Regions from separate parts of the Paenibacillus sp. J31P190 genome, predicted to be linked through region 2. Evidence: riboswitches for the same ligand, from Rfam matches in the RefSeq annotation. Region 2 holds a riboswitch; each other region holds the start of a gene.
The links. A riboswitch is a leader RNA that binds a small molecule or an ion and turns the genes downstream of it on or off. The one in region 2 is predicted to bind cyclic di-GMP.

Region 1 (10,882 bases), on a different contig from region 2:
TTCCGCAGTTACCTTTGATGAAACAACCGGTAAATTAATGTTTGTACCGGCTATATTTACAACGATCAACGGTAAGACGGAAGTTACGATAAAGCGAAATTCAAATAGTATCTACACCGTTGTTCAAGGGCTACAAACCTTCAAAGATTTAAGTGGGCATTGGGCAAAAGAAGATGTAGAGTTTCTTGCTACAAAGCAATTGGTTGAAGGAACAGCAGCTAATACATTCTCGCCGGAACAAGTGATAAGCCGTGCCGAGTTCGCGACATTACTTACTCGTGCTTTAGGATTAAATGAAGTTAAGTCCAGTATGCAATTTAAGGATGTTGATTCCGCAAGCTGGTACCAAGGTACCGTCGGTGCTGCCGTTAAAGCGGGACTAATCGAGGGGTATGAGGATGGTACATTCCGTCCTAATGCCAAGCTCACAAGGGAACAAATGGCTGTTATGATCGCAAAGGCATTAAAATTTACAGGTAAATCTGTTGATGCTGTTAGTGAGAGCCCAATAGCCTCCTTCCAGGATAAAGATGCAATAAGTACTTGGGCTCGAAACTCTACCGCTCAGGTAACGAAAGTTGGAGTAATTACTGGCATGACAGAATCTGACTTTGCGCCACAAAGCGAGGCCACTCGTGCACAAGCGGTTGTGATGTTGAAGAGACTATTACAGGTAGTTGGGTTTATCAATTAAATAAATTGACCAAGTGACTGCCGATTAATCGGCAGTTTTCTTGTATAGTAGAGGGATAAGTTAGATAAGCAGAGGTGTTACATGAAAGTGAAAACGATGACAGGGCTTTTATTGCTCCTATGCTGGAGTGGCTCATTATTTCAGGGATTTTATTACGAACAGAGCTATCTTATTGTATTTATTGTTCTTCTAGCAGGGTTTGCTGTGTTCGCATTTTGGGACAAGGAAATTCAATTTTCATTATTTCACTTTCTTATTGTGTTTATGGCAATCATGTATGGGGTGTCTATTCTCTATGCCGTTGATTGGGAGCAAGCCATCTTGGAAGCATCAAAGTTTAGCTTACTTGTTCCTTGGGCTTTGATAGTAATTAGAGTACCTCTAATACAAAAAATCAGGTATTTAAAGTCATGGACATGGGCTGCAGCTGGGCTCGTCGTGTGGGGGCTTCTACTGCACTTAGAGCGAAAAGGACGTCTTGAATCTACTATAGAGTATGCGAATACGTTAGCTGTTGTTTTATTGATTGGTCTTCTATCTGGACTCTTCTTTTACGTAAGCAAGCAGAAGAAACGGTATTTATTGCTTGCAGTTATCAGCGGAACAGGCTTGCTCTTGACATTTTCTCGTTCTGTTTGGATTCTATGGTTATTATCTATATGTATCAGTCTGATCCTATTTCCGGAATTTAGAAAGAGAGCCGCATGGATGGGGACCGCATTTGCTCATTTCTTGAGCTATGTGATCGCCGCAACTATCAAACAGGATCCATTATTTTTCTGGAGCAGAGTGCAGTCCATTCAACCCCAAACATCTGAATTTCAAATAAGGCTTGTATATTGGAAGGATAGTCTACAAATCATTAGGGATTATGGATGGACAGGGAGTGGCGGTGGAGGATGGGTTGTTCTGCAACAATTATACCGATCCAAGGAGTACTTTGTTAAATATGTCCATAATCATTTTCTGCAAATTACGATGGATATAGGGCTGCTTGGATTGCTGGCTTTTTTAGCGTGGATAGGATGGTTCTACCTAAAAGTATGGGGATTTTTCAAAGCAAAAAGTCTCGGAGAGATAGATTTTTATTGGGTGAAGGCAGCTATGGTGATGGTGACGGTTATCCTGCTGCATGCGGGCTTTGATTTTGATCTTAGCTTCCCATGGGTGTTTATGCTACTACTGTTTCTAGTAAGCTTTGTAGAGACTCCGATAAATAATAGATTTACATGGCGTATGAAGATGGAGACTCCATTTTCAAAAGTTATCTTATCTGGTACTTTGATTGTGTTGGTTGCGGTATTGGGGTGGTTTGAATGGGGCTACACCTGTAAAAGGGTGGGGACGAATCTAGTATTATCTGGGCAGCTAAGTGAAGGCCGAGCTTATTTAGAAAGAGCTGAACGTGCTCTCCCATGGTCACATTCAGTGAAATATGAATCCGCTAAAAGCTACGTGCTACTAGGGAATAAGACGGGGGATCGGACTTATTATATATTGGCAAGAGAGAAGATCCAAGCTGCTGTAGATATCTTGCCTAAAGAGGAGCTTTATCGTTCGCTTCTGGATGAATTAGCAACTAGTAAATTAGTCAATTAGGCCTTTTTTGTGTGAAATCACACACTTTGCGTAGTGGGTACCTCATTTTTGTAGAAAAATGTTGAATTTCATTATTTTATGGAATACCATGGAAATAGTTAGTTCTTTACAACTAGAAATAATCACTGAAACACACCTAATATCAAGCAATAATGAACAAAGGCAAATCCATCGAAAGGTGGAGACGCAAAGCCACGGGTCTAAGCCATGAGTCACATGTCATGGGATGATAGCCGGGTTACTCTTTAGGGGCTTGTTTTTTTATTGCCAAAAAAGAAAGGAGGGTCGGAAAATGGCAACATATCTGATGCTGATTAAAGTATTCGACGATGCAGAAAAAGTCATATACAAATTTGGTCCAACAGAAGAAAGTTTGGGTGAAATTGAGTTTGATCTAGTTAATGAAGAATTTCGGCAGCTAGAGAGGGTCCCAGGTACTACCAAGGATCATATGTTTATGAAGGCCGCTTCAGCTATAGCAAGATGTTATGCAGAGGGAGACGGTTTTCCGGACAAAACTTTTTTTGCTTCATAAATGAGTTGTTTCAATTACTATCTTTCCGTACGATACATGCGACCCGCAGCAAACGCAGCAAGGATTTTGTTAGATTACAAAAATCGCTATGAATAGTGTCGAGTTTTCTTTAGTTAAACGATATGTATAAAAGTGGATAAAAACTACCTTGCGTCCTCGCTCGGTAGTTTTTTCAATCAATTCCCCTCATAACGCTTCACAAATGCCGGCTCAATCCACCTTTTCTCCGAATGCTCACGCCCCTGAATCACAATACGGTCCGTATAAACGTCCACAACGATGCTCTGGCTAGCCGCGCTGCCTTCAGGCTCATTTTTCGAATTCCATATTTCATGGACAGAGGCGCTAGATACCGCAAGGAACTCCAGCTGTTTAATCTGTTTAGTAGTCTCCAAATTCCAGTGGGTATGCCCACTGAAGAATACAACATTCGGATATGCATTCACAATCGCCCTAAGCTCTTCCTGCTGTACAACTCCGAGCTCTTGATCCGAACCGTCCACGGTATGAACGAGTGGTTGATGCAGGAACACGAAAATAGGCTTGTCCGGCGCTGCAGCCGCAGCTGCCTTCAATTTATCTTGAAACCAAGTAAGCTGTTCAGTGGATAGATAAGCGTCCTCTTTCACGTTAGGATCCACATCGCGATAAAATTCACCCCCAAGAAATAGAAAGTGATAGTCCTCCATGACGAGTTCATGGTAGGGCTTTTCATAGTTAAACATCTGATGGAATAGGTCGATGGCCTTTTGGCTTGTCCAATTCGGATTTAGCCTGCTGGTATCTTGACCGCCACTCTTCGTCTGCCACATTCCATAATACTCATGATTTCCCATCGTTGCATGAACGGGAGGTAAAGGGTGTTCGCTCATAACGCTGACCAGACTCCGATTATCTGCTTCGTTGCCATTGCTGAGGTCGCCATTCATTACTATAAGTTTGCTGTCAGGTCGAATAAGACGGTGATCGGCTAAAGCAGCACGGAAGCGCTTTTGAGAATCTTTGTCTTTTGCACCCACATGTATATCGCTCAGCACGGAAAAAGAAAAGAGTGGCGCGTTACTTGCTGTGGACGTTTTTTTGGGAACAGTACGAAAAAGTTTTACCATAGGCAATGGCTCTTTACTAAGAATATCCGCCTTAAATGATTTCGAAACAGGCGCTATCGCCGTTGCTTCCCAAGCATAAGTAGGGAGTAATAGAAGGAATAGAGTGGATAACAGGATGCGTATAGTTAACGTTTGTAATCGTTGTTTCATAATTTAAACCTTCCTTTTCCCGGGATAAAAGCGCGGGTTACCGAGTTTGTTAAGTATTTAACCAAAACGTCTGTCGTATAAACACTGTTTTTGCCTGACACAGGTCTTAGATGCGCCCCGACTAAGGTCTAGGAACAAATACCGTCGTTAGTCCGTTTTGGAAAGCTTCGTTTTTACCTAAAATAAAGACATGAACAAGAGCACAGCAAACAACACAGCAAACAACGAAAGGCGGTGACGAAACGATGAAAAGAAATACAGGCTTAGCCGCTCTGCTAATCGCATTCGGTGCACTGATTCTGTTAAATAAGCTAGGCGTTCACATGGGACCATTTATTGGCTCGGTGATGGGATACTTGATTCCAATAGGAATGGTTGGCCTTGGTTATGTAGGTATACAGAACGGTAGCAAAATCGGTTGGATTATTGCAGGGCTTGGCGCAATCATCCTGATTGGTAAGTTAGCTGGTTGGATCATCATTTTACTGGCGATTGGGTTGATAGGTTACGGAGTTTCGATGTTGACAAGAAGAACGGTGTAATTGAAACGAATACAGAGAGTGAAAAAGGTGGTATGAGAGATGAGCCTATTTAGGCGAATGAGAGACATTACCGTAGCAACACTGAATGAACATTTGGAGCGATCGGAAGACCCGGTCCGCTTGATTGACCAGTACTTAGCAGCGCAGCGTGAGCAGCTTCAACAGTCCGAGAGACTGTATCAACAATGCGTAAGCCATGCAGCTTCTCTCCGGCAGCAATATCTGACGGCGCTGGAAACCAAAGAGAAGCGCGAGCATCAAGCGCTGCTGGCTCTGAAGGCCGGCGAAGAACATATGGCAAGGATCGTGCTTCAAGAGAAGCTGCAAGCTGAAGAGAAAAGCGAGCAATATCATGAATTGTACGACCAAGCAAAGCAGTCAATCCTTGATTTGGATGAAGAGCTGCAGCAGCTCAAGGCCGATTACAAAGAAGTGGCAGACAAACGCAGCTACTACTTAGCGCGAATGGAGTCCGCAAGGTTACAGCAAAGATTGCATGCTCGCAGCAGTGTGGCGCAGGATGCGACACCGCGGATGTTCGGTCGCTTGGAAGAGTGCGTATCCGATATGGAGCTGCATGCCAGAACGCTCCGCGATGTAAGACGAATGGGGCGCGAAAGCTACTATAGCGGGGGAAACCCGGCAGTAGATGCTGAAATGGAAGCTCTTAGAAACAGACTGCAGCAGGAGGGAGCCAAGTAATCATGAGCAAACTATACCGCTCACGAAGAGATAAGAAAGTTACTGGCCTATGCGGCGGACTCGCCGAGGCCATGAATGTAGATGCAACGCTATTACGTTTGTTAGTGGTGATCACCACTATCTTCACTGGAGGAACAGTCATTTTCATCTACTTTGTAGCTGCACTTGTTATTCCAAAGGAACCTGGGTATGATCAGCCGCCATTTGATCCTTATGCCGGCTCATATGGCCGTCAAGGCTATAATGGCGGGGCATGGAACGCTCACAAGCCGCACCACCCTAGCCATGCGCCACAACAAACGGGCTACAATGCTCCGTACGACGCTGGGAAAGTAAACAACATTGACGAGATGATGAAAGACATTGAAAAGAAAGCTCTGCAAAGAGAAGTAGAAGAACTGAGAGCCAAAGTCGCTCGCTTTGAACAACAACCAATTGATATTAAAAAAGGAGACGTGTAAACCATGGGAGTATTTACAAGAATGAAAGATATGACAAAAGCATCAATTCACGAGGTATTGGATAAAATTGAGGATCCGATCGTTATGTTGAATCAATATTTACGGGATATGGAGCAAGAAATCGCACAAGCTGAAGTTACTGTTGCTAGACAAATCGCCAACGAGCGCAAGCTGAAGCAACGTCTGGAAGAGTCTGTTCGTCTCGTGGCTGACCGTGAAGCTAAAGCTTCCGCAGCGATCAAAAATGGCCAAGAGGCTATCGCTCGCCAAGCTGTTGAAGAAAAATTGTACCACGAAGATAAAATTGTTGAGTACACAGATCTATATGCCGCTTCCAAAGCACATGCTGATGAGCTAACACAGCAGCTGCACGAAATGAAAGACGAGTTCTACAAACTGCGTAACAAACGCAACGAGCTTGTGTCCCGCGCTCAACTGGCTAAAGCAAAAAAACAAATGGCACAAGTGTCCTACAATGGCGTCATCGAGAGCGGCAACGCATCCCGCGGCTTCCAACGTATGGAAGAGAAAATTATCCAACTGGAAGTTGAAGCGGAAATCGCTCGCAAGCCATACGTACCAGCAGGCTCAGTAGGCAGCTACACACCTGTTGATGTTGCAAAGCAAGCTAAAGTTGATGAGCAGTTGAATCTGCTGAAAGAGAAATTAAACGTTAAAGAAGCCGAGTAATCTGGGTTTTATCTAGAAGCCCCTCCTTGTGAGGGGCTTTTTTTGTTTGAAAGTGGCTTATAGGAGTGGAGCTTACTCCTTTCTCAACCTTTTAATGGATTTTATTGATTGAGATTTTGGATGAATGAATTTTCATCCGGGGACTGTTTTGATTTTCTGGTTTGGTTTAGTTTTTAGTTTTTGATTTTAGTTTTGGTTTCCGCATTTTGGTTTCTGGTTTCTGATTTCTTTTCTCTGGAAACTGGCTACAGGTTACAGGGTTCAAGTTTGTTGGTGAAGAGGAATTATAAGGTAGTTGTTCTGTCATTCCCCGATTTATTGATGGTGTGCCCAAAGACAATTTAATCCGGACAACCTTATTGTTATGTTGGACATCCTTTTACTTTTAGTGCTGCGGCATCAGTAAAATCATAAGATTTTCAACTTTTTTGAAGAGATTTATCCACTCTTTTTCCAGCAAATTGCAGATAGAATAAGCACATAAGCACGAAATGTTAAAACGAACACGAGGTGAGGTCATGAATGAAGCTCTGGTCCGGATGGAAGGAATTGAGAAGCATTTTCCTGGTGTGCATGCCCTCCATCAATGTCGTCTAGAGTTGGCAGCCGGTGAAGTGCATGCGCTTGTTGGCGAGAACGGCGCCGGAAAGTCCACGTTAATGAAAATTGCCACGGGTGTCTATCAGAAAGATGAAGGCAGAATCATCCTGAAAGGCAAGGAAGTGAATATCCCCAATACGAGAGCGGCTCAGCAGCTTGGCATCTCGATGATTCATCAAGAGCTGAACTTAATGCCGGATTTGACGATTGCCCAAAATATATTTATTGGGCGCGAGCCGAGGAAGGGAATTAAGCTGTTCATCGATGATCGGAAGCTGAACGATCAGGCACAGCAATTGCTAAGCGAAATGAATCTCCAGCTCGATCCTCGCACGAAGGTGTCGGAGCTAACAGTCGCCAAGCAGCAAATGGTGGAAATCGCCAAGGCTTTGTCATTTCAATCCGAAGTGCTCATCATGGATGAGCCGACGGCGGCACTTACCAATGCTGAAATTGAGGAGCTGTTTCGAATCATCGAACAGCTGCGCGGGCGTGGGGTAGGCATCGTCTATATTTCTCACCGGATGGAAGAGTTAAAGCGAATTACCGATCGCATCACGGTCATGCGTGACGGCCGCTATATCGATACCGTACAGACGAAAGATACGTCCATCGATCAGATCATAGCGATGATGGTTGGTCGTGAACTCTATGTCAGCACGCAGCAGACTACCGTTGATGCTTCAGAGATAAGAGTGCTCGAGGTAACGAATCTGAACCGGGGTTCTGCGGTGAAAGACGTCTCCTTCCATTTGGCAAAAGGCGAGATTCTTGGCTTTGCGGGTCTTATGGGAGCTGGTCGTACTGAAGTGGCGAGGGCCATTTTTGGCGCAGATGAGATTGACTCGGGCGACATACGCATCCACGGGCACAAGGTGCAGATCAAAGCCCCGCATGATGCGGTGAAACATGGAATCGGTTATTTATCAGAGGATCGTAAACGTTATGGGCTCATGGTGGATATGGACGTGAAGACGAATATCGCCGTTGCCTCTTATCGCAAAGCTAGACGTCTGCTCGGGTGGATGCATGATGCCAAAATTGATCAGTCAGCCTCACACTTTGTGGAAGCGCTTCAAATCAAGACGCCGAGCATTCATCAGCAAGTTAAATTTCTTTCTGGCGGCAATCAGCAGAAGGTCGTTATCGGTAAATGGCTGCTGCGGGACTGCGACATTCTCATCTTCGATGAGCCGACGCGAGGTATCGATGTTGGCGCGAAAACGGAGATTTATAAACTGCTGGATGAGCTTGCCGCACAGGGGAAATCGATCATTATGATTTCGTCGGAGCTGCCCGAAATATTGCGAATGAGCCATCGCATCATGATCATGTGCGAAGGGCGAATTACCGGTGAGCTTCGTCAACAGGACGCCACCCAGGAAGCGATTATGAAATACGCTACGATGCGAATCAGTTAGCGGATGTCTTAGGAGGAATCATGATGTCAACATGGCTTGTACGTAAAAAAATAGTACCCACGATATCGGGTCAAACCGGTGCTGCACAGAAGCTGCTGGCATTCGCCAGCTTGATTATGCTGGTTATTATCTTCTCGGTATCTTCCAGTAATTTTTTTCAATTCAATAACATTGTAGCCATTATGCTATCAACAGCCGTTATCGGCGTGCTTGCTTTAGGTTCAACGTTCGTTATCATCACCTCCGGGATTGATCTGGCCGTCGGAACCGTTATGACCTTCTCGTCGGTGATGGCCGGAGTCATCATCACAACGTGGCATTTACCGATGCCGCTTGGCATTATCGGGGGCATTGCCACTGGAGCCGTTTGCGGTCTCATCAGCGGGCTTCTCGTTGCGAAGATGAAAATTCCGCCATTCATCGCAACGCTAGCTATGATGATGGTGACCAAAGGACTTTCTCTCGTCATCTCAGGGACGAAGCCGATCTATTTTAATGATACGCCGGCATTCTCACAGATTTCGATGGGGTCCATTCTTAATTCAATCATTCCTGGCTTCGAAATTCCGAATGCCATTCTCGTCTTCTTCGGCGCTGCCATTGTCGCCAGCATTATTTTATCGAGGACGATCATTGGACGTTATAACTTTGCCCTAGGAAGCAATGAAGAATCCACTAGGCTTTCCGGCGTTAATGTAGACTATTGGAAAATCGTCATCTACTCGCTGACTGGTGTGTTCAGTGGTATCGCCGGTATTATGATGGCTTCCCGTCTCAATTCCGCTCAACCCGCGCTTGGTTCTGGTTATGAACTGGAAGCAATCGCAGCCGTTGTCATTGGAGGGACTTCCTTAAGCGGCGGCAAAGGTTCCATTCTTGGAACCGTCATCGGTGCTCTCATTATGAGCGTACTCACGAACGGACTGCGAATCTTATCTGTTAAGCAAGAATGGCAGACGGTCATCGTAGGGGTTGTTGTTGTGTTAGCGGTCTACGCTGATATGATGAGACGTCGCAAAAAATAGAGGTATTTCACTCCAAATCGGAGTCACATACAACAAATTATAAGTAAGGGGAGATTAAGATTGCATAAACGGACGAAGAAATTTGCGGTAGCATCATCGCTATTATTATTAACAACGATAGTACTTGGGGCATGCGGTGCCAAAACGACAGATACGAAAACAGCTGCCACAACGGCTGCGCCAGTCGCATCAACAACAGCAGCGCCTGCGGCGGCAAAATCGGATAAAATTTATATTCCGGTTATCTCAAAAGGCTTCCAGCACCAATTCTGGCAAGCTGTCAAACAAGGGGCTGAGAAAGCCGCCAAGGAATTTAATGTAGAAATTACTTTTGAAGGTCCGGAAACGGAGACGCAAGTGGATAAACAAATTGAAATGCTGCAGGCTGCATTGGGCAAAAAGCCACAAGCCATCGCTTTCGCTGCGCTGGACAGCAAAGCCGCAACGCCGCTGCTGGAGAAGGCAAAAGCAAGCAAAATCCCCGTCATCGGCTTTGACTCCGGTGTGGACAGCGACATCCCGGTGACGACGGCCGCCACCGATAACAAAGCTGCCGCCGCGTTGGCAGCGGACAAAATGGCATCGCTCATCGGCAATGAGGGAGAGATCGCCCTTGTCGTACATGACCAAACGAGCCGTACGGGTATTGATCGCCGGGATGGTTTCACGAATCGGATCAAGGAGAAATATCCGAATATCAAAATTGTTGATACGCAGTACGGCGGAGGCGATCAACTCAAGTCAACGGATTTGGCCAAAGCAATTATACAAGCTCACCCGAATATTAAAGGCTTCTTCGGTGCTAACGAGGGATCCGCGATCGGTGTTATCAATGCCGTGACAGAGCTGAAAAAAGACGGCAAAATCATCATCGTCGGCTATGACTCCGGCAAGCAGCAAATGGATGCGATCCGCAGCGGTAAGATGGCTGGTGCCATTACACAGGATCCGATCGGCATTGGTTACTGGTCAGTGAAAGCTGCCGTCCAATCGATTAAAGGCGAGACTGTCCCTAAATCGATCGATACAGGCTTCCACTGGTACGACAAAACGAACATTGATGCTGCTGACATCAAGCCGCTGCTCTACGAATAAAATAAAGAGGCTGCGCAAATACGCGCAGTCTCTATTGTCATTTAATGAAACTGCTGTGTACAATACACATAGAGCTTAATTCGATTTCGCCAGAGGTGGCCCATAATGTACAAAATCATCATGATTGACGATGAAGATGAAGTCAGAGAAGGCATCAAGCGGAAGACGAATTGGGAGGCCTGCGGCTTCCAACTGGTTGGAGATTTCGATAATGGCAGAGATGCCTATGAGGCGTTGGAGAGCCTGCAGCCTGATGCCG
Region 2 (10,882 bases):
ATTCGGACCCGCGGTATTTACTTGGCCAGTCGAGTAGCAGAGCGAATTTTTGAAATTGAAGGTGTGCCGATTCCTGTAGGTGAGATTGATATCACTTCTTATCGTGATGATCGCGTTAAGGTGAAGTCAGTGGAAAATGTTCAGGAAGGCGGCAAGATCCAAATTCAAGACCGCAAAATCATCCTGTTCGATGATGTGCTTTACACCGGAAGAACAGTGAGGGCAGCTATGGATGCATTGATCGATCTGGGCAGACCACAAATGATTCAACTTGCCGTACTAGTGGACAGGGGGCATCGTGAATTGCCCATTCGCCCTGATTATGTAGGAAAGAACGTACCTACCTCCAAAAGTGAAAGTATTGAAGTGCTGCTTACGGAAATCGATGATAAAGATGGCGTCATGATACTTCAACAGAGGGGGAAACAGGAGTGAGCATAGTGAGTACACAAACCAAGCATTTTCTAGGATTAAAAGGCGTAAGCGCAGGGGAAATAACGAGCATACTTGATCGTGCTGCCTACTGGGAACAATATCCTTCGAAGGTGACGAATCAATTTCAAGGCAAATTCGTTTCCAACTTGTTTTTTGAAAATAGTACAAGAACTCGGTTCTCCTTTGAACTGGCGCAAAAGCGGCTCGGTGCTGACGTACTTAATTTCTCCGCTGCGGAATCCAGTGTACAAAAAGGGGAGTCCATCTACGATACAGTCCGTACACTCGAGTCCATGGGCATTGATGCCGGTGTCATTCGATTGAAGCCGAACGGTGTCCTGCAAGAGCTGGCTGAGAAAATCAAAATCCCGCTCATTAACGCGGGGGACGGCAATAACGAGCATCCAACGCAGGCCCTGCTCGATTTCTACACAATGCGCAAACAGTTCGGCGCCATCAAAGGCTTGACGGTCTCCATTATCGGAGACATCTTGCACAGCCGCGTCGCTCGCTCCAACCTATGGGGACTCATCGCGCTGGGGGCAAAAGTTCAGTTCTGCGCACCGGAAAGCATGCAAGCACCGGAGCTGGCTGAGTTCGCACCGTATGTGTCCTTCGAGGAAGCACTGAAAGCTGACGTAGTTATGATGCTGCGTGTGCAGCTTGAACGGCACGACAAAGGAATCATCCGCTCAGCAGAGGAATATCGCGAGCAATACGGGTTAACTGCAGAGCGTGCAAGCCGCATGGCTCCTCACGCAATCATCATGCATCCTGCTCCGGTCAATCGAAATGTAGAGCTTGATGATGAGCTGGTAGAACACGAGAAATCCAAAATTTTCACACAAATTGCTCATGGTGTTCCGATTCGTATGGCGGTCATCGAACGAGCTTTATCATAAAACAGGGGGACTTCATCACAATGGGTATTTGGATCTTAAACGGACTTACCGTCGATGTAAATAATGTACAAGCGAAGAAACACATTTTGGTAGAGAATGATAAAATTGCAAAGGTTATAGAAGCAGTAGAAGGTTCGGCTCCACAAACCGAAGGCCATGAAGTCATTGATGCCTCAGGTAAACTGGTGACTCCAGGATTCATCGATATGCATGTCCACCTGAGAGAGCCTGGCTTTGAACATAAAGAAAATATCGCGACCGGAACACGTTCCGCTGCAAGAGGCGGCTTCACAACCATTGCTTGCATGCCCAACACAAGACCTGTGATCGATACTGTTGAGACGGTGAACTACATATTGGATAAAGCAGTGACGGAAGGTGTCGTCCGTGTTCTCCCATACGGCACGATTACGAAGAACGAGCTTGGCCGCGAGTTGACCGATTTCGCCGCGCTGAAAGAAGCGGGCGTCATCGGCTACACCGATGACGGTGTCGGCGTGCAAAGTGCGCAAATGATGAAAGATGCAATGGCTTTGGCTGCATCGATCGGTATGCCAATCATCGCGCATTGCGAGGATGACACGCTTGTGGTCGGCGCGCCGGTAAGCGAAGGAGCGTTCGCGAAGAAGCACGGACTGAAGGGAATCCCGAACGAGTCCGAGGCGATTCATGTAGGTCGCGACGTGCTGCTAGCCGAAGCAACGGGTGTTCACTACCACGTGTGCCACGTAAGCACCGAGCAGTCGGTTCGCTTGATCCGACATGCGAAGCAGTTCGGCATTAAAGTGACTGCCGAGGTATGCCCGCATCACCTCGTGCTGTCAGATGAAGACATTCCAGGGCTTGACGCCAACTGGAAGATGAACCCGCCGCTGCGCACGCCGCGCGACGTGCAGGCTGTCATTGAAGGTTTGGAAGACGGTACGATTGATATTATCGTGACGGATCACGCGCCGCACACCGAAGAAGAGAAAGAAAAGGGCATGATGCTGGCTCCATTCGGTATACTCGGCTTCGAAACTGCGTTCTCTCTGCTGTACACGAAATTTGTGCTTACAGGTAAATGGTCATTAGGCTTCCTCGTAGACCGGATGACGAAAAAACCTGCCGACGTATTCGGCCTTCCATACGGAACACTGGAAGTAGGCAGCGCAGCTGATATCACCATCGTGGATTTGGAAACAGAGCGCGAAGTTCTCAAAGAAGAGATCGTTTCACGCAGCAAAAACACGCCATTCATTGGCTGGAAGCTGCAAGGTTGGCCGGTTGTTACAATCGCTTCTGGTAAAGTGGTTTGGTCATAAATCGTTCTTAAATAGCGTTGTATTCAAGCATAAATCCGCATTAAGATCTATACGCAGATCGAAAAATCGTGTATATTTATACAGAATGATTGCTTTTTATGCAAATCTTATGCAATACACAAAGAAGTTGTAGGCATGACATCTACGGTTCGTGAGAATCGTTGACAATAGCGAAGGAGTTGAAAGAACATGCAGGCAAGATTGTTGCTGGAAGACGGCACTCTTTTTACAGGAAAATCGTTCGGTAGTGAAGGTGAATCCGTCGGCGAGGTAGTATTCAATACAGGAATTACAGGTTATCAGGAGGTGCTTTCCGATCCTTCCTACTGCGGTCAAATCGTGACCATGACGTATCCTTTGGTGGGGAACTACGGTGTGATTCGGGATGATTTTGAATCCGTACGTCCATTCATTCATGGCTTTGTCGTTCGTGAGCATGAAGAGATTCCTAGTAACTGGAGAGCGCAATATACACTGGGTAGCCTGCTGAAAGAATACGGCATCGTTGGGATCAGCGGCATCGATACGCGCATGTTAACACGTAAAATTCGTCATCACGGCGTTATGAAAAGCCTTTTGACAACATCCAATAAATCCATTGCTGAACTGACTGAGATCCTAAGAGGAACGCAACTTATGACGGATCAAGTCGCTCGTGTATCCACAAAAAGTGTATACGGCGCGCCTGGACACAAAGAACGTATCGTTCTCGTAGACTTCGGAGCTAAAAGCGGAATCATCCGCGATCTAAGCAAACGTGACTGCGACGTTGTTGTTGTACCTCAAGATGCTACAGCTGAACAAATTCGTCGCCTTGCGCCAGACGGTGTTCTGCTGTCTAACGGCCCTGGGGATCCGAAAGACGTACCTCACGCTGTCGAAATGATTAAAGGTTTGCTCGGCGATATCCCGCTATTCGGCATTTGCTTGGGTCATCAGCTGTTTGCACTGGCTTGCGGTGCAGACACAGACAAATTGAAGTTCGGTCACCGCGGCGGTAACCACCCGGTTAAAGATCTTGTATCTGGACGCTGCTACATTACATCGCAAAACCATGGCTACACGGTTAAGGAAGAATCCGTTCAAGGAACTGACCTTGAAGTGACGCACATCAACAATAATGATCGCACTATCGAAGGTTTGAAACATAAGAAATACCCTGCCTTCTCGGTTCAATATCACCCTGAGGCAGCGCCGGGGCCATTTGACTCCAGCTACTTGTTCGATGATTTCATCTCGCTGATTCGTCAGCACAAAATCGATAACCCACAGCAGCCGCGCCAAGCGCAAATGCTTGCACAGTGGAAAGCTTCCACGGCATCGACATCTGTGAAGGAGGAACTGCAATATGCCAAAAAATAATACACTCAAAAAGATTCTCGTTATCGGTTCCGGTCCTATCGTCATCGGTCAGGCAGCGGAATTTGACTATGCAGGTACGCAAGCTTGTCAAGCGCTTAAAGAAGAAGGCATGGAAGTTATCCTGATCAACAGCAACCCTGCTACGATCATGACAGATACGAACATGGCGGATAAAGTATATATCGAACCGATTACTCTTGAGTTTGTTACGCAAATCATTCGTCAAGAACGTCCGGATGGTTTGCTTCCAACACTAGGTGGTCAAACTGGTCTGAACATGGCTGTTGAACTAGCTCGTGCGGGTGTTCTAGAAAGCGAGAACGTGAAGCTTCTGGGAACACAGCTTACGGCGATTGAGAAAGCAGAGGATCGTGACCTTTTCAGAGACTTGATGAGAGAATTAGAGCAGCCTGTACCAGATAGCGTTATCGTAACGACGGTTGCTCAAGCGGTAGATTTTGCTAACGAAATCGGCTTTCCAATCATCATTCGACCTGCCTACACATTAGGTGGAACGGGCGGCGGTATCTGTAACACGATGGAAGAGTTGACGGAAATCGTAGCTTCCGGTATTCGTTACAGCCCAATCGGTCAATGTCTAGTAGAGCGCAGTATTGCGGGAATGAAGGAAGTCGAGTACGAAGTCATGCGTGACGCGAACGATAACTGCATCGTGGTATGTAACATGGAGAATTTTGATCCAGTTGGTGTACATACCGGTGATAGTATCGTTGTAGCACCAAGCCAGACTTTGTCGGACCGTGAGTATCAAATGCTGCGTTCGGCTTCGCTGAAAATCATTCGTGCCTTGAACATCGAAGGTGGCTGTAACGTACAGTACGCGCTTGATCCGCACAGTTTCCAATACTACGTAATCGAAGTTAACCCGCGTGTGAGCCGTTCCTCAGCGCTTGCATCCAAAGCAACAGGCTATCCGATTGCGAAGATGGCTGCTAAAATTGCGATTGGGTACACGCTCGATGAGCTAGTCAATCCAGTAACAGGCCAAACTTATGCTTGCTTCGAGCCAGCTTTGGATTACATCGTTTCCAAAATTCCACGTTGGCCGTTCGATAAATTTACAGCGGCAAACCGTAAGCTGGGTACGCAAATGAAAGCGACTGGCGAAGTTATGGCGATTGGCCGTACATTCGAAGAGTCCATTCATAAAGCAGTTCGTTCCCTAGAGATCGGCGTACACCGTTTGTTCCTAAAAGAGACGGATCTTATCGATCAAGAAACACTCGAGTACCGCCTGCAAAAGCCTGACGATGAGCGCCTGTTCTTACTCGCAGAAGCGTATCGCAGAGGTTACACCGTGGAACAATTGCAGAATTTGACGAAGATTGACTGGTGGTTCTTGAACAAACTAGACGGTCTGATTAAATACGAGAAAGAGATTGCAGCTAGCGAACTTACAAACGAGCTGCTATTCGAAACGAAGCGTAAAGGCTTTACAGACCGTGCGATTGCTGAGATTCGTACTCTGGCTGGTTGTTCGACATTCACCAAAGAAGCTGAAATCAGAACGCACCGTTTGAAGCAAAACATCAAGCCGGTTTACAAAATGGTTGATACTTGCGCGGCAGAATTTGAAGCTTCAACGCCATACTACTATTCAACTTATGAGCAAGAAGATGAAGTTACGGAAACAACAAAAGAAAAAGTGGTCGTATTGGGCTCCGGTCCGATTCGTATCGGTCAAGGGATTGAGTTCGATTACTCCACGGTTCATGCGGTTTGGGCGATCCAAGCGGCAGGTTACGAAGCGGTTATCATCAACAACAACCCAGAGACCGTATCAACAGACTTCAATACGTCCGATCGCTTGTACTTCGAGCCTCTGTTCTTTGAAGATGTGATGAACGTGATCGAACGCGAAAACCCAATCGGGGTTATCGTTCAATTCGGTGGTCAAACAGCGATTAACTTGGCTGCACCTTTACACAAAGCTGGCGTACGCATTCTCGGTTCCGATCTGGAAAGTATCGATACAGCGGAAGATCGCAAGAAATTCGAAGCCTTACTTAGCAAGCTTTCGATTGCTCAACCACCAGGCGGCACCGTTACATCGGTTGACCAAGCTGTGGGGACAGCGGCGAAATTCGGGTATCCGGTTATCGTTCGCCCATCCTACGTCCTAGGTGGACGCGCAATGGAAATCGTCTACTCCGATGAAGAATTGCTGAGCTATATGGAATATGCTGTGAAAATCAACCCTGAACATCCGGTCCTGATTGACCGCTACATGCTTGGTAAAGAGGTTGAGGTGGATGCCATCTGCGACAGAGAAACGGTTCTAATCCCAGGGATTATGGAACATGTTGAACGCGCAGGGGTTCACTCCGGTGACTCCATCGCAGTTTATCCGCCGCAATCCATCTCAGATGAGATTAAACAACAAATTATCGACATTACGACGAAAATCGGCCTTGAGCTGAACGTAGTTGGTCTGGTCAACATCCAGTTCGTTATTCATAACGATGAAGTGTATGTGATCGAGGTCAACCCTCGCTCTTCCAGAACCGTGCCTTTCTTGAGCAAAGTAACGAACATCCCGATGGCGAACGTGGCTACACGCGTTATTATGGGACAAAAGCTGGCTGATATGGGCTACCAAGGCGGTTTATGGCCGGAAGACAAGTACGTATCGGTTAAAGTGCCAGTGTTCTCCTTCGCGAAGCTGCGCCGTGTAGATACGACGCTCGGACCTGAGATGAAATCGACGGGCGAGGTTATGGGGCGCGATATCAATTTTGCCAAAGCACTCTATAAAGGCTTAATTGGAGCGGGGATGAAAATTCCTGCAGCAGGATCTGTCGTAGTAACAGTAGCTGATAAAGATAAAGAAGAAGCGATTGAAATCTTAAAGGGCTTCTATCGACTTGGATATAAAATCATTGCAACAGGCGGAACGGCAGCTGCGATCGAACAAGCTGGTCTTCCAGTGACGACCGTTCACAAGCTGAGCGAAGGTTCGCCTAACATTCTGGATCTTATCCGCAGCGGTGATGCACAATTCGTTGTGAACACACTGACGAAAGGTAAAGAGCCAGAGCGTGACGGCTTCCGCATTCGTCGTGAAGCGGTTGAGAACGGTGTGGTTTGTATGACATCACTTGATACAGTAAGAGCGCTTGTTAATATGCTTGAAGCGATCAACTTCTCCTCACGTGCAATGCCAATTCATGTCTAAGACTATGCTTACGAAGTCAGTTTTGCTAAAGCAAAACTCTAAGGAGAGTGACGAACTTGAGTACACTAACTCGCACAGATGTTACTGGACGCATTATGGTCGCTTTGGATTATGCGAACGCAGAAGGTGCTGAAGGGCTGCTCAAGCAGCTCGAAGGCATCCCTTGCTACGTGAAGGTGGGCATGCAGCTGTTCTATGCTGCGGGTCCTGGCTTCGTAGCGAGTCTGAAGGATCGCGGCTACAAGGTGTTCCTCGATGTGAAGATGCATGACATTCCGAACACGGTCAAAGGCGGCGCAGAAAGCGTGACGCGCCTTGGGGTTGACGTGTTCAATGTCCATGCTGCCGGAGGCAAGCAAATGATGGAAGCCGCCTTGGAGGGTGTCGACAAGGGGTTAGCTGTAGGTGCTTCGCGCCCGATCGTTATCGGCGTGACACAATTAACCAGCACCAGTGTACAGGTGCTGAATGACGAGATCGGCCTGACCGGTACGGTTGAGCAGGCCGTCATTCGTTATGCCCGCTTGGCGCATGCTGCGGGGCTTCAGGGTGTCGTCGCATCACCGCTTGAGGTGACCGCGATTAAGGCAGCATGCGGTGACGGGTTCGTCACCGTGACGCCAGGCATTCGCCCTGCGGGAGCCGACGTGGGCGACCAATCGCGCATCATGACGCCAGTTGAGGCGTTCGCGCAGGGGACGGATTATGTCGTGATCGGTCGACCGATCACAGGCGCAGCGGATCCAAGAGCAGCAATTGAAGCGATTATCGATTCAATCGTTTAGCATGCTTGGTCTAACAACGGAAGGAACGGTGGTAGGAACATGAGTCAACTCGAAACAATCGCGCAGCATATTGCAGCGTCATTATTAGATATAGAAGCGGTGGCACTTCGACCGCAGCAGCCTTTTACATGGACTTCTGGCCTGAAGTCGCCAATCTATTGTGACAATCGTCTGACGATGTCACACCCAGCTATACGTGAAGCGATCGCCGACGGCTTCGCAGCTTTGATTCAAGAGAAATTCCCGGATGCTGAGGTTGTTGCTGGTACGGCAACAGCGGGCATTCCTCATGCCGCTTGGGTTGCTCAGAAGTTAGGTCTCCCGATGATCTACATTCGTGATAAAGCCAAAGGACATGGCAAGGAAAACTTGATTGAAGGTACTGTGAAACCAGGTCAAAAGGTGATCGTGATTGAGGATCTGATCTCTACGGGTGGCAGTTCTTTGAAAGCAGCTATTGCTGTCAAAGAAGCTGGCGCTGTAGCGCTGGGTGTGCTCGCGATTTTCTCCTATCAGCTAGATAAAGCTACCGATGCATTCCAAGCTGCTGATATGCCGCTGTACACACTTTCCAACTACTCTACACTGCTTGAAGTGGCTCTGGAGAAGGGGAAAATCAAACAAGAAGACATGGAATTGCTTCGTTCTTGGAGATCGAATCCTGCTGCGTTTGGTGTGTAGGTCTGTATCTGCTTAAAATGAATTGCGAGGATTGACGAATTGTGTAAGTATATTCTATACTTGATAAGTGCTAGGTACTGCCTAACATCTGCGAAATGGCAAATGACGCGAAAGCGACAGACGCAAAGCTATAGGGGCTACTCGGTTACACCGTATGCTTGCCAGCTACCGAACGATGAGAGGAGGAGTGCTCGTGAATATCAATAGTGTTCTAACTGCGATTAGTGGTGGAGACGCTTTGAAGCAAGCCGTTGGCATTCAGCTTTTAAGCAAAGTAAGTGATATGCAAGCAGCTTCATCTAGTACTTTAGTACAGGATTTTGCTAAATCCCAACAGCTGGTTACCGCTTCAGCGACACCGCATTTGGGTGGCAATCTCGACATCCGCATATAGTTCATAACGGAAGAAGCTCTACCTTTACGAAAAGGAGAGCTTCTTTTTTGATTATATAATTAATATGTTTTGGGTTAGGTGAGGAAATCAAAGCAATGCAAAGCTTACTCCCTCCTGTTGTTTGTTTTCTCTTCTGTGGGAGAACTTACAGTGTAGAGCGACGGGCCTAGATAAAGCAACTTAGCATGTGAGAACTCTGATGGCTTTTTTATAGAAAAGAGATCGTCGATTCATTCGGCCAACCTTACTCTACATTGAGGTCTAAAATCGAATCGCAACAAATGGGTTCGAAATGAAGTACAACTATAATTTTGCCAAATAGCCTTTAGGCGTGTAGCCAGTATAGCCCATCTAAACTTCACTAAGCTGCTGATCGACTCTAATCCGTTTTTCTTTCTGGATGAGGTTAACCTTGTGTCAGTTGTTGAATAAATGTTTGCAAGGGCTGGGACATCCACTTTTTGGGGTGAAGCAGCAGTTGAAGGTCTAATTTTAAGTCTGAATGTGAAAAAGGAAGATGGGCAAGTTTTCCTTGTTCCAGTTCGTTCTGTACTGCAATTTGGGGCAGCAGGGCGATACCTAGCCCATTCATGACGCAGTGTTTAATGGTTTCTAAATTGCCGAGTTCAAAACCAATTTGAAGCGGGACTGCATGATCTTTTAGTAACTTTTCAAACATACCTCGATAGATACAGCCCTCTTCTGTAACGATAAATTCGGCTTGCTGAAAATCAGTTAGCTGTATTTGTGTTCGTTTCGTTAGCGGATGCCCAAGCGGTGCCACCAAAACTAAAGGTTCTTCCCTGACCTTTGTACAGGTAAGTGTGGTATCTGCAGGATAACGATCTAGTAGGAGTCCAATGTCATAGTCCCCATCTCTTACTTTGGTAATGAGGGAAGCTTCACTATCAGGGAAGAGCTGGATATTCAGTCCAGGAAATTGTTGTTTCAGCACATGTAAATAGGGTGGTAAATAATAAGCCGCGAGTGAGTTAATCGTTCCGATCGTCAGTGTTCCGCTGACTTCGCTTGTTATCATTTCTTTGGATTGATCATAGAGGTCAAGCATTTGCAAGACTAGCTTTAGCAAGCTTTCACCGGGTGCAGTTAACCGAAGCTGACGCCCGTATCTTTCGAAAAGAGGGACTCCATATTCTCGTTCCAACTTCTGTATTTGCATCGTAATACTCGATTGCGCATAGCCCAATTCTTCAGCAGCTCGTGTAAAGCTCTTTCTCCGTGCAACCTCCCGAAAGGTTCGGAAATAGGTTAAATCCATGGGAACCCCTCGCTTTATTATCAAAATTTTTGATGAGTCTTATCATTTATTATAGCTAACTGTGATCCAATGATCCATGCTAAAGTGAATATACAAATGAATGAGGACTGGGAGATGATTGGAATGTTAAGAGAGAAAGACTTACACGGGATCTATGTTCCCATTATTACGCCGTTTGATGAGGAATACGAGGTGGATGCATCCTCTTTTTATAATCTTGCTTTTAATTTATTTCAAGATGAGGTAAACGGACTGGTCGTCAATGGGACAACAGGGGAATCGCCGACGATTACGAATGAGGAGATGGCGATCTTATTCGATACGGCACAAGCAGCTCGCGAGGCTGCGCAAGTAGATGCTTCACTCATAGTAGGTACAGGAACGAATGATACGTTGTCCACGGTAAAAAAGACGGAGGCTGCTGGGAAATTAGGGGCTGACGCCGTTTTAGTCGTCGTGCCTTACTATAATAGGCCGAGTCAGCAAGGGATCATTGAACATTTTCGCCGGGCAGCCAGCGTTGGTGTGCCTGTCATTCTATATG
Region 3 (10,882 bases), on a different contig from region 2:
CATCAGCAGTACCTGGGGAAACGATCACGTATACGATCAAGTATGCGAATCCTAGTACCACGGAAGATGCCGTGAATATGGTCATCACTGATGTTTTGCCAAATACACTGGACTACGTGGGCGTCGATACCTCGGCTGATGTCGATCATGTCGATTTAAGTACTCCTGGTACAGTTAAATTCGTTATGGATAACCCATTACCTGCTGGGACAACGGGCGTACTCAAGCTGAAGACCAAATTCAAGTCAGGGGTAACTCAGCAAGGAGACACAGCACTGAATACCGCAACAGCTAAAGCCGATAATAGCGGCTTGGTTTCGTCAACTGCACAAGTAGTTACGGCAACTCTGAATCCTGATAACTGGTCGATATCCAAAACCAAAATCCTTCCTACGGTTGATCCTGTTTTGAACAGTGATGTCACCTATCAGGTTAAGCTGAAAGGGAACAGTGCACTTGGTGGCGCAAATATTCAAAACGTTGGAATTTACGACACTCTGCCTATCGGCTCTACATTTGTTTCAGCCACTGGCGGCGGGGTTTATAGTTCCGTGTACGGCAATGTCTACTGGAGTCTACCTACATTAAACGCTGGACAGGAAGTCACCTACAATGTCGTATTGAACTTCCCGAGTCCTACGTTTCAAGTAGGCAATTCAGTAACGAATTCCGTTTACGCTGCAGGTACCAGCCTGAGCGGGGCTGCTCTTACTACAAATACAGCGTCAGTTACCCACCTACTTTCAGCTCCAATGCCAGGCGTTTACGGTATCAACAAAGACTCCCGCCAGACTAATGATGAGTATGCTGTCGGTCAGACCGTAGATTATAGAATCAATGGCTTTGGGAATAGCGGCAATGTCCCTTTGAATAGCTTTATTGTCGAGGACAACATACCGAAAGAAATTAATTTAACCCAGATTTCAACAGGTACCTACGCGAATAACACGGATGTCAAACTCACCTTAGATTACCAAAAAAATGGACTTGGCGTCTGGATTCCATGGACTGGTGGCGCGGGTCTCGACACAAGCATCAACCAAACTTTAGATGTATCTTCCTTAGGCCTTATAGGCCCAGATTATGTATCTAAGGTCCGCTGGACCTACGGAACAACGTCAGATGGAACGGTACCAAGCGGTTTCCGCATTTCTTCTGATATGCATGTGAAAGGCACTCTGTTGGGCACCGATCATCTCGGAGGCGCTGTGGTTCCCGATGTAACCACCTTTGACAACACAGCTACACTTAATGCTAAGCATTTGTCAACCTCGCTAACTCAGAGTAGTGATACCACCACCGTCAAGGTTGTTCACCCTCGACCTTGGATATTAGCTGATAAATCAGTCACAAGCAGTTCCTCTGTTAGAGAAGGCGATACAGTTACTTATAAACTGAGGGTTCAGAATCATCCTTTTGCGACTGGGGATTTGGATTCACCGGTTGTCCTTGATTTTTTCCCTAACGAATTAGAGAACTTTACAGTCATCGGTGTTCCAGATCAACATACTACGACACCCAGTGTTGCACCCACGTTCTCCAACCATCCCGAAACGATAAGTACAGTTTCGTATTCGGTTTACCGCTGGGAATTCCCAGGTGCCATTTTGAAGCCAGGCGATTACATTGATGTTACCGTTAGCGGTAAAGTCAAAAGCCATACAGTTAATGGCAATTTTAGTAATACTATGTATGCAACGTCTGTAACCACAAATGATTATAAAGGCACGACAGTGAATGACAGCCCCGACGATTGGGATGATATTCCGGCTACGACGCAATTCGTAAAGGACACGACCAACGTATACGTGAAATTCACTGGATCTCTTGAATCCGTCAAATGGGTAAAAGGTGAAGTAGATGGAGCATTCACGAAATATCCGGCTAACGGAGAAACACTTCCGGGCGGGAAAGCGATGTATCAATTGCGTGTAAGTAACGCGAATTCTAACGGCCCAATCTCCAACATCGTCATTGTCGATAAGCTGCCACGTATCGGAGATACAGGAGTCGTTGACACCAGTGGTCGTAGTTCCGCTTGGAAGCCTTATCTAGTGAATAACGTTACCGGTGCAAATGGCGGCATATTTTCCATTGTTAAGTCCAATGATATCAGCTATGTCTTACGCCCAGCAACAGGTGTTACCATTTATTACTCGACCAGTTTGAATCCTGACGTGGCCGATATATCCGATCCACTTCACCGTAATCATCATACAGGCTGGAGCACGGATCTGCCTCAAGATATTACAAGCGTAACTGCGTTGAAATTTGATTTGGGCAACAATGTTCTCGGACAAGGAGAATCTGTCATCTTAGAATGGGACATGCGAGCACCGGTAAGTGCACCAAGAAACCAGATCGCTTGGAACTCTTTTGGTTATGGCGCTACTTATCCTGACGAGGGCGGACCTCAGGCATTCTTACCAACAGAGCCTATTAAGGTAGGCTTTCAGGTTAAAAATGTCGATCCCGCTGGCACAGGAAATTTAGGTGATTTCATCTGGAATGATACGAATGCCAATGGTATTCAGGATGCTGGAGAAGACGGAATTAATGGGATTCTTGTGAATCTTTACAAAAATTCCGATCTTACACACCCAATATCCTACACTAGGACTGGTGATGAGCATGGTACGAATAAACATGGTTATTATGAGTTTCCTAATCTTCTTGCTGATGATTACACAGTAGAGTTCGTTATGCCGGCTGGTTACTTCCTTTCACCTCATGATGCAGGTTCGGATGACGCCAAAGACAGTGATTTCACTCTATTTGACACTCCAACCAGAACATATCGAGTCACAACAAACCTTGGGAATCAAGAGACCGATATGACACTTGACGCTGGTATCTATACCAAAGGATCGATTGGAGATTTTGTTTGGTTAGATAAGGATGCCGATGGCCAGCAGGATGCAGGAGAACCTGGCTTAGCAGGTGTAACGGTTAAACTCTATAACGCAGCTGACCTTACGACTTCTTTAAGTACTGCTACTACCGACATCAATGGTAAATATAGCTTCCCGGGTCTAGACCCTGGCAATTATCGCGTAAAGTTCATTAAACCAACTGGTTACAAATCCTCGCTGAATGATCAAGGCGGCAATGACGCCCTTGACTCTGATCGGGATGAAGTGACGGAATTAAGTCACACTGTGGTATTGAGCTCAGGCGAAAATGATCTTACCGTGGATGCAGGTTTTTACTTAGGCGAAATAGGCGACCTGGTCTGGCACGACAAAAATGCGAATGGCATTCAGGATGCAGGTGAGCCCGGCATCTCAGGGGTAACGGTTAAGCTTTATAACGCAAGCAACCTTTCGACTGCTTTGACTACTACTACGACCAACGGAAGCGGTATTTATAATTTCTCTAGCCTCCTTCCAGGCAGCTATGTAGTCAAATTTACCCACCCAAATGGTTATGATTTCTTCTCTCCACCCAATAAGGGAGTAGACGATGCGAAAGATAGCGATGCGATCTTTACTAGCCGAACGGATGCTGATGCAAGTATTAACAACATTACGCTCAATGATGGCGGACGTGATTATACCTTTGATACCGGTTTATTCAATCCAGCCAAACTTGGGGATAAAGTCTTTCTAGATGCTAATAAGAATGGCCTACAAGACTTAGGAGAAGCACCGGTACCAGGCATCAAAGTTAACCTTTACAAGACTTCGAATCCAACTGCAGTATTTGATACAACATTTACTGATGTCACGGGGATCTATCAATTTACAAATCTGGATCCAGGCAGCTATTTCGTTGAATTTATTACGCCGGCCGGTTATGGTATTACATCCAAGGATCAAGGCAATGATGATACACTCGATTCTGACGCTGAGCCAGCTACAGGAAAAACAGCTAGCGTCACGTTGTCCTCAGGTGATAATAATACGACATTGGATGCAGGACTTTATCTACTAACAAATGGTTCTCTAGGAGACATTGTCTGGGATGATTTGAATGCAAACGGCTTGCAGGATACTGGGGAACCCGGCATATCGGGTGTAACGGTTGAGTTGTACGATGCAAATACGAACGCTCATCTTGATACCAAAACCACCAATGCTGGAGGACTCTACCTCTTTACTAACCTACTTCTAACAGGCAACTATAAAGTGAAATTCCTTAAACCGAATGGGTTCAAGGAGAGTCCAGCCAATGCTGGAAGTGATGATAGTAAAGACTCGGATAGAGACCTATCGACTGGATTCAGTCATAACGTATCTTTACTTACAAGTATTAATGATTTAACGGTAGACGCTGGCTTCTATAAGCTCGCCACACTTGGCGACAAGTTGTTCGTCGATGCCAATACAAACGGCATCCAGGACGCAGGTGAAGTCGGGTATCCCAACGTTACAGTCAAACTGTATCGCTCCGACGCTCCGACAACTGCTATCCTAACAACAACTACGAATACGAACGGCAACTATCTTTTCGAAAACTTAGAGCCAGGTTCTTACATTGTTAGCTTCGCATCCGTTAGCGGATATAGCTTTACATCTAAGAAGGTAGGTTCAGATCCTGCTGTTGATTCCAATGTAAATAATGCTGGTATTACGGATAGCATTGTTTTACAGTCAGGTGAGGATAATCGTACGGTAGATGCAGGAATCTATGAGTACCGAAATAGTGGCGGCGGTGGCGGCTATATACCGCCAGTAACAGAACCACCTGTTACACCTGCACCAACTCCAGGACCTACACCAGGGCCATCGCCTGGAACTACTCCTGGGACAACACCAACACCTGTACCGACGCCAGGTACACCAACACCTGCGCCAACTCCAGGGCCTACACCTACGCCAGTTCCGGAGCAACCTGTTGTCACGGATGAGAATACACCAGTAACTGGTGAAATCCCGAACGCAGCACCGAATTCCGAAGGTGAGAAAATCCCTAATCAGGTGACCGTTGAAGACCAGCCTGAGAACGGAACCGTGGAATTGACAGATGACGGTAAATGGGTCTATACACCAAAAGAAGGATTTAACGGAGACGACTCCTTCACTATCGGAGTTAAGAATGATAATGGCGATATTGATTATCAAAAAATTCAGGTAAGTGTCCTTCCTAAGGGCACCAAAAAAGGCTCTACATCCCTAGTTCCAAAAACGGGCCAAGATGCTCACAGTAATTACTATCTAACTGGGCTAGCAATGGTTCTTGCTGGACTAGGCGCACTCGGAGCAACACGTTGGCTGCAGCGTAAATACAAGTAATACGAACAGGGGCGGCGCCATGCTGCCCCTGCTTCTTTATCAATGTACAATCATGCTACTATAGTCGTAGGAAGGAGGGAAATAAGGATGACAAGATTTTCAGTCACGCCAAAAAAATACCGAATTATCTATTGGGCAGCCTCATTATTCATCGTAGGGGGAATTACCCTTTTAGCCATAGATCTCTATACGCAGCATGTTGAAAGCAAGCAAGCCCAGCGGCTAAAAAGTCAACTTGCAAGCTTTCACCAAACCAATACCACTTATCTGTCTCAGCCAATCAATTCCGATCCTGGATATGACCAAATGAAAGAAGACATTAGCCCCGCAGCTAGCGCTCCTCCCGATAGCATAAATTGGAGTAGTTTGCTTGCCATCAACAAAGAAGTCGTTAGCTGGCTTCACATTGAAGGCACTAGTGTCGATTATCCGGTCGTACAACATAAGGACAATGATTACTATTTAAATACAGACGCAGCAGGCAAAAAATCAATTTACGGCAGTATATTTATGGACTACCGTGTAGACATCAGCCAACAACAGCGAAATACAATCATTTATGGGCATAATATGTTAGATGGTTCTATGTTTGGAAGCCTTCAAAATTATAAAAACAAAGATTTTTATTTGGAACACCGCGACATTCTTTTAGAAACACCCGAAAGGAAAACAGCCTGGGAAATCTTTTCGGTTTACACCATTGATGCCAGTAAAGATACGGTCGATCTCTCCTATGACAACGATCAAGCATTTCTTCAAGCTTTAGACCAATATCGTAAAAAATCATTGTATCAGACTACTGTCATTCCGCGAAAAGAAGATGAAATTCTCACACTGGTGACATGCAGTAATGAAACAGATGACACCCGTTTAGTTATCCATGCCATGAAAAAATAGGGACCCTGGACAGGTCCCTTTTACTTATTTTATATAAAGCTTATCTGCGACTGGATAGTCACTTTCCACCCATGTATGACCCAAGCCTAGGAGAGATTCATTTGTTATATTGAAGTAGTCCGTTGACTGAACCCCTGGTTTATCGGGCGTAGGATCATCAAAAACGGTATCCAGCATATACCAGTTATCCTCAATGTTCACTACATTCCACATGTGTGACTGTACAGGATCGTCATTTAAATACCCTACTACTAGTTTACTGTCAATGCCTGCTTTTTTGAGAAGCAAATTCGTTAAGATAGCGTAGCCTTGGCATACGGCCTTTTTGTTGTACAGTGCCGAATAGGCTGTATGTCCGATTTCATCTAAATCCTCATAAGAGGTATGCGAAACCACATAATCGTGAATCGCCGCTTCCTTTTCAAATGCGGTCATCCCGGTTGTCAGGATTTCACCCAGAATACGATCGATTTCCTTATTTACGAAATTATCCTGTTCAATGGTCGTAAGGTATTCGGGCTTTAATGTAATCGTGATGTTGCCAATACTCCCCTTCATTTTGTATGAAAGGCTCTTCATGTTCCAAAACAATTCCTCTTCTAAACTTGATTGCGCATGAGATATAGCATTCTTAATACCTTGAATGTAACTAGCCGAGTCTTTCGACTCCCTGGATGTATAGGTAATGATAATGGATTCCGGCTTTTTGGCGAGCTCACTTTGGAGCTTTTCTTCTAACTCTGTCAAATTACCAGCTTGTAGATTAGAGGAACTAGCATATGCCGTTTCAACATTTACATTTGTTGTTACAAGAAACAGGACCATGGTCAACAGGGCGATAGCCATTTTAAATTTTGAATACACAAAAAAACCTCCTTTGTAATGGAGCCAAAAGAGGATAGAATGCTTATGCTACCTCCTGGCGGCCCGACGATCATAGCAAAATGCTTTAGACTCGTGGCTTTGCGTCCCTGCCTTTCGACAGGTTTGCCTTTTTCAAAAAGTTACTAGAATATATACGGGTATCATATCATATCTACTATTAAAGTCAATTTATATTATTGGTTAATAGCCGGAAAGTTTCGTTAAACCATTGTGTGATAGACGAGCTCGGAGATATAGCAAGCTCCTCCTCAAGACGATTCCGCAGTATCTCATACTGCTGTTTAATTTCAGCGAAATTGCTAAGCTTAAGATACACTCGCATGAGCCCAAAATAGCCATCTTCAATGAGTGGGGAATGATCTTTCATCTGCTGAAACAAGTCCCCTGCTTCCGTTAAAAGCCCTTGCTCCAGGCAGAAATTTGCAAATCGTTGAAGATACTGCCACCTAATAAGTCGCAAGCGTTCACGCTCGGCTTCCGCCCATTGAAACTCCGATTCAGCCAAATAGTCTCCTTTGTAAATAGCAAGCAAATTCGTGTAGGTACCCACAGTAGACAAATTCATCTCAGGCGCTTGTTGAAGCTCTCGTTCCCATCCATCAACATCCACAAGAATATTGTCGAGCTCTAAACGGTAACCTTCTTTTTCGTAGACTACTTGAATAGTTAGTCCTTGATCTTTAAGCATCTTTCGAATTTGATATACGGTCGTATGAAGCAGCACAGCAGCGCGGTTCGGGTCCAGGTCAGGCCATAGCAGTTCCATGAGAAAATCCTTGCGAACGACCGGTCCTCGACGTTGATGAAGCAGGAATGTAAACAATTCTTGTGTCTTGCTTGTCCGCCATGAGAAGGAACGTATTCCTTCCTCTCCATTGATCCAGTGAAGGGATTGGAAGCAGCAGATCTGCACAGCATTCATTATTATCTTATGGGGATGCCTTGGGACAGCTGCTTTGCGGAGTCTGTCTAGCGTTTTGTTCAAACGGCCAGCAAATACAGGTTTTAGCAGATAGTCCAGCGCATTCAGTTCAAAGGCCTCCACGGCATACTGGTGAAACGCGGTCACAAATACGATCCGCACGTCAGGCAGCAGTGTATATAACTGTTCAGCTAGCTCCATGCCACCAATCTCTGGCATTTCTAAGTCCAGGAAAATAGCATTCACTTGCTCTTGCTGGGCCATGATCAATGCTTCTCTGGGATCCACTAGAGCGGCAACAACCTCAATATCTTTATGATTGTCTAGCAGTTTCTCCATACTTCTTAATGCTAAAGGTTCGTCATCAACCAATAAAACTCTCAAACTCATCACCTCTTCTCGATATCCAAATCGATATCTTAGTCCCTAAGCTCGGTGTACTCTCTATATGTAAGCCTTCTCCGTATAATTTGCGAGCTTGCTCCATTCCTACACAGTTATCCGAACGGCATTTTCCACAATAGGCGGAATCCAGATATGCATTATATCGGAAAAAAATTAGCTAACTTGAAGACGTTGACCCCATCGTTTGATATATAAATAAATTCTACTAATGCTATTCCATTCTGTATATAGGGAATAGCAGCGCACAAAAAGCCATAACAGCAAATGAGCTGTTATGGCTTCTATTCCTCCATTAGCTAACCGTCTTGGGACGCTCCATTCGCGTAATTCCTGGCCACCGGAATGTGGCCCACTCCGGCTGCCTCTTCTCGACACGTGCAACAACGACGGTCATATCATCTTGAATTTCGCCATGATGGTGGCGGAAAATCCTTTCTAATAAACAGTCCGCAAAATCCTGCGGCATCGTCGTATCAATTTCCTGAATCATCCGCTTCATCCACATCTCTTTGTTTACCGCATGTCCCGGTGCATCGTAAATACCGTCTGTCATCATGACAAGGATATCACCCGATTGGAGCGGAATCGAGACCAGATCAACATCAATCTCACTCAGGATGCCGACTGGCAGATTATTCGCCGATATCGAAATCACTTCCGTCCCGCGCTTAATGAAGCTAGGGGTAGAGCCAATCTTCATGAACGTTGTGTTTGCACTGTACATGTCGATCAAGGCCATATCTACGGTCGCGTACATCTCGTCCGAAGAGCGCAGCATCAACACCGAGTTCAGCGATTTGATCGCCAGCTTCTCGTCCATCCCTGACTGCAGCAGCTGCTGCAGGATGCTCAGAGCCGTCTGGCTCTCCGCACGCGCGCGCTCGCCGTTACCCATGCCGTCGCTTAGCGCCACGGCATACTTGCCATTGCCCAGCTCCACCGTGGAGAAGCTGTCGCCCGAGAAAAGGTCGCCGCCTTTGGCTGCGCCGGCGACCCCGGTCTCAACCTCGTATTCCTTAGCGGAGCCGAATACGACCGTGCTGTAGCCCTCGCCGCGCTCATGCATTTCCTCGCGCATGACGGCGACATTCTCGCCGATAATTTCGCTCAAGAGCGGCGCAATGATTTTCCGACATTCATCGAAGCCCTTCGTATATTGATGAATGATCTCAATCTCGATATTTCCTTCATCCAAGGAAATGATATCGATGGTATGGATGGATAAGCCCAGCTCCTCCAGGGCATTACGAATTTGCTCTTCTTGAAGGAACAGCTCCTGTCCTTCCCGTTTAATCTCCTTGGCCAAGTCCTCCATGACTTGGGACACGCCCGAAAGCTGGTCCGCGACGAGATGTCGGCTATCCATAATCTGCTTTTTCCAATGCAAATCATTCTTGTACAAACTATACTGCTGCTTCATCACATCCAGCACTTGATCCGTACGAATACATACCTTCCTCCACTCCGGTGGAATATTCTTCTTCGTCATACTCTCCTTCATCTCAATTTGGGTCATCATATCGGTCATATACGTATAGGTTTGATAAAATTTTTGATCCCAGCACTGGCTCTTTTTCCAGCAGGAATCACAAGCCTTCTGCGCAACCGCATTCATAAAATGGCCGACATCCTCCTCCTTGCGGCTCACCGCATCATCCGTCGTCAACTGCTTAAAGCTGCGCGCCAGCTGGCGGAACACTTCAGAAAATTGTTCCACACGTCCTGCCGTAACATCCCGAACCCGCTTCGCATAGTCCTGTTGGGATTTCAGATTTTCCTGCGTGCCGGGCACATATTTAGCAAGAGTCAGAATCAGACTCCGCGGTGTCAACAGGAACAGCGCAACAGCTGCAAGCGACTCCCATGTAGAGTTGATCACATCAGCTCCCGATCCCATATAAAAGGCAAGTATCGATGACCCCAGAAGCATTCCGAAAGCAACGGCCAATCGATTACCATCTTTGAGAAGCCCTGCTAACATCCCTGAGAAAGCCAGTAAACTCATTTGATAAACTGCATTACTATTCGCAAGACTTAGGATTAATCCTGTTATGACTCCTACCGAGGCTCCGAAAGGCGCTCCTCCCACCAGCGCAAATAATAGTATTAAATAACGAGAAAGCACATGTTCTACGGTGATTGGACCCACAACCCAGCTCACCGTTCCTGTCATCACAGAGGCTAACAAGATAATCAGACATATAATTTCTTCATGTTTCAAATGGTAGTTCTTGCGGGTAAGCGTAAATACAGGAATTGCTTGAATAAAAATTAGCGTCAGCACTAGACTTAGCAGTGCCTCAACGGAAACCATCATTAGCGTATACCAGCTTAAGTTTGAGACTACAAGCTCTGCAAAGAGCTGAACCAGTAAGGTCGAGCTGAATACAAGAAGCGGTGCTAAGGAAATATCGGAGCGTTCGAATTTCTCCAAAGCTTTTTGGATAAGTAAGAAAACGATGATCTCCGTAACTAGATAACCCGTATTCGAACTCAGCGAGAATAGGCTTCCAGCAAATGCAGCGACACCTACCCAGTG

Region 1: another riboswitch for cyclic di-GMP. It lies ahead of AC58U0_RS27740 (hypothetical protein); the one in region 2 lies ahead of AC58U0_RS18035 (putative motility protein).
Region 3: another riboswitch for cyclic di-GMP. It lies ahead of AC58U0_RS31535 (transglutaminase domain-containing protein); the one in region 2 lies ahead of AC58U0_RS18035 (putative motility protein).

What each region holds. Positions count from the first base shown of each region.
Region 1 is NZ_JCAUAS010000020.1:93,592-104,473, reverse strand. It holds gene AC58U0_RS27750 (S-layer homology domain-containing protein) at 1-694, shown strand, start outside; gene AC58U0_RS27745 (O-antigen ligase family protein) at 776-2,293, shown strand; cyclic di-GMP riboswitch class I at 2,445-2,539, shown strand; gene AC58U0_RS27740 (hypothetical protein) at 2,586-2,828, shown strand; gene AC58U0_RS27735 (metallophosphoesterase family protein) at 3,005-4,087, opposite strand; gene AC58U0_RS27730 (LiaF transmembrane domain-containing protein) at 4,333-4,629, shown strand; gene AC58U0_RS27725 (PspA/IM30 family protein) at 4,669-5,331, shown strand; gene AC58U0_RS27720 (PspC domain-containing protein) at 5,334-5,792, shown strand; gene AC58U0_RS27715 (PspA/IM30 family protein) at 5,796-6,482, shown strand; gene AC58U0_RS27710 (sugar ABC transporter ATP-binding protein) at 7,001-8,503, shown strand; gene AC58U0_RS27705 (ABC transporter permease) at 8,524-9,528, shown strand; gene AC58U0_RS27700 (ABC transporter substrate-binding protein) at 9,589-10,623, shown strand; gene AC58U0_RS27695 (response regulator transcription factor) at 10,729-10,882, shown strand, end outside.
Region 2 is NZ_JCAUAS010000009.1:208,190-219,071, forward strand. It holds gene pyrR (bifunctional pyr operon transcriptional regulator/uracil phosphoribosyltransferase PyrR) at 1-435, shown strand, start outside; gene AC58U0_RS18005 (aspartate carbamoyltransferase catalytic subunit) at 432-1,337, shown strand; gene pyrC (dihydroorotase) at 1,358-2,641, shown strand; gene carA (glutamine-hydrolyzing carbamoyl-phosphate synthase small subunit) at 2,831-4,003, shown strand; gene carB (carbamoyl-phosphate synthase large subunit) at 3,990-7,199, shown strand; gene pyrF (orotidine-5'-phosphate decarboxylase) at 7,295-7,984, shown strand; gene pyrE (orotate phosphoribosyltransferase) at 8,024-8,665, shown strand; cyclic di-GMP riboswitch class I at 8,753-8,838, shown strand; gene AC58U0_RS18035 (putative motility protein) at 8,859-9,059, shown strand; gene AC58U0_RS18040 (LysR family transcriptional regulator) at 9,466-10,338, opposite strand; gene dapA (4-hydroxy-tetrahydrodipicolinate synthase) at 10,462-10,882, shown strand, end outside.
Region 3 is NZ_JCAUAS010000028.1:27,956-38,837, forward strand. It holds gene AC58U0_RS31525 (SdrD B-like domain-containing protein) at 1-5,234, shown strand, start outside; gene srtB (class B sortase) at 5,322-6,131, shown strand; gene AC58U0_RS31535 (transglutaminase domain-containing protein) at 6,156-6,995, opposite strand; cyclic di-GMP riboswitch class I at 7,050-7,133, opposite strand; gene AC58U0_RS31540 (response regulator) at 7,180-8,322, opposite strand; gene spoIIE (stage II sporulation protein E) at 8,636-10,882, opposite strand, start outside.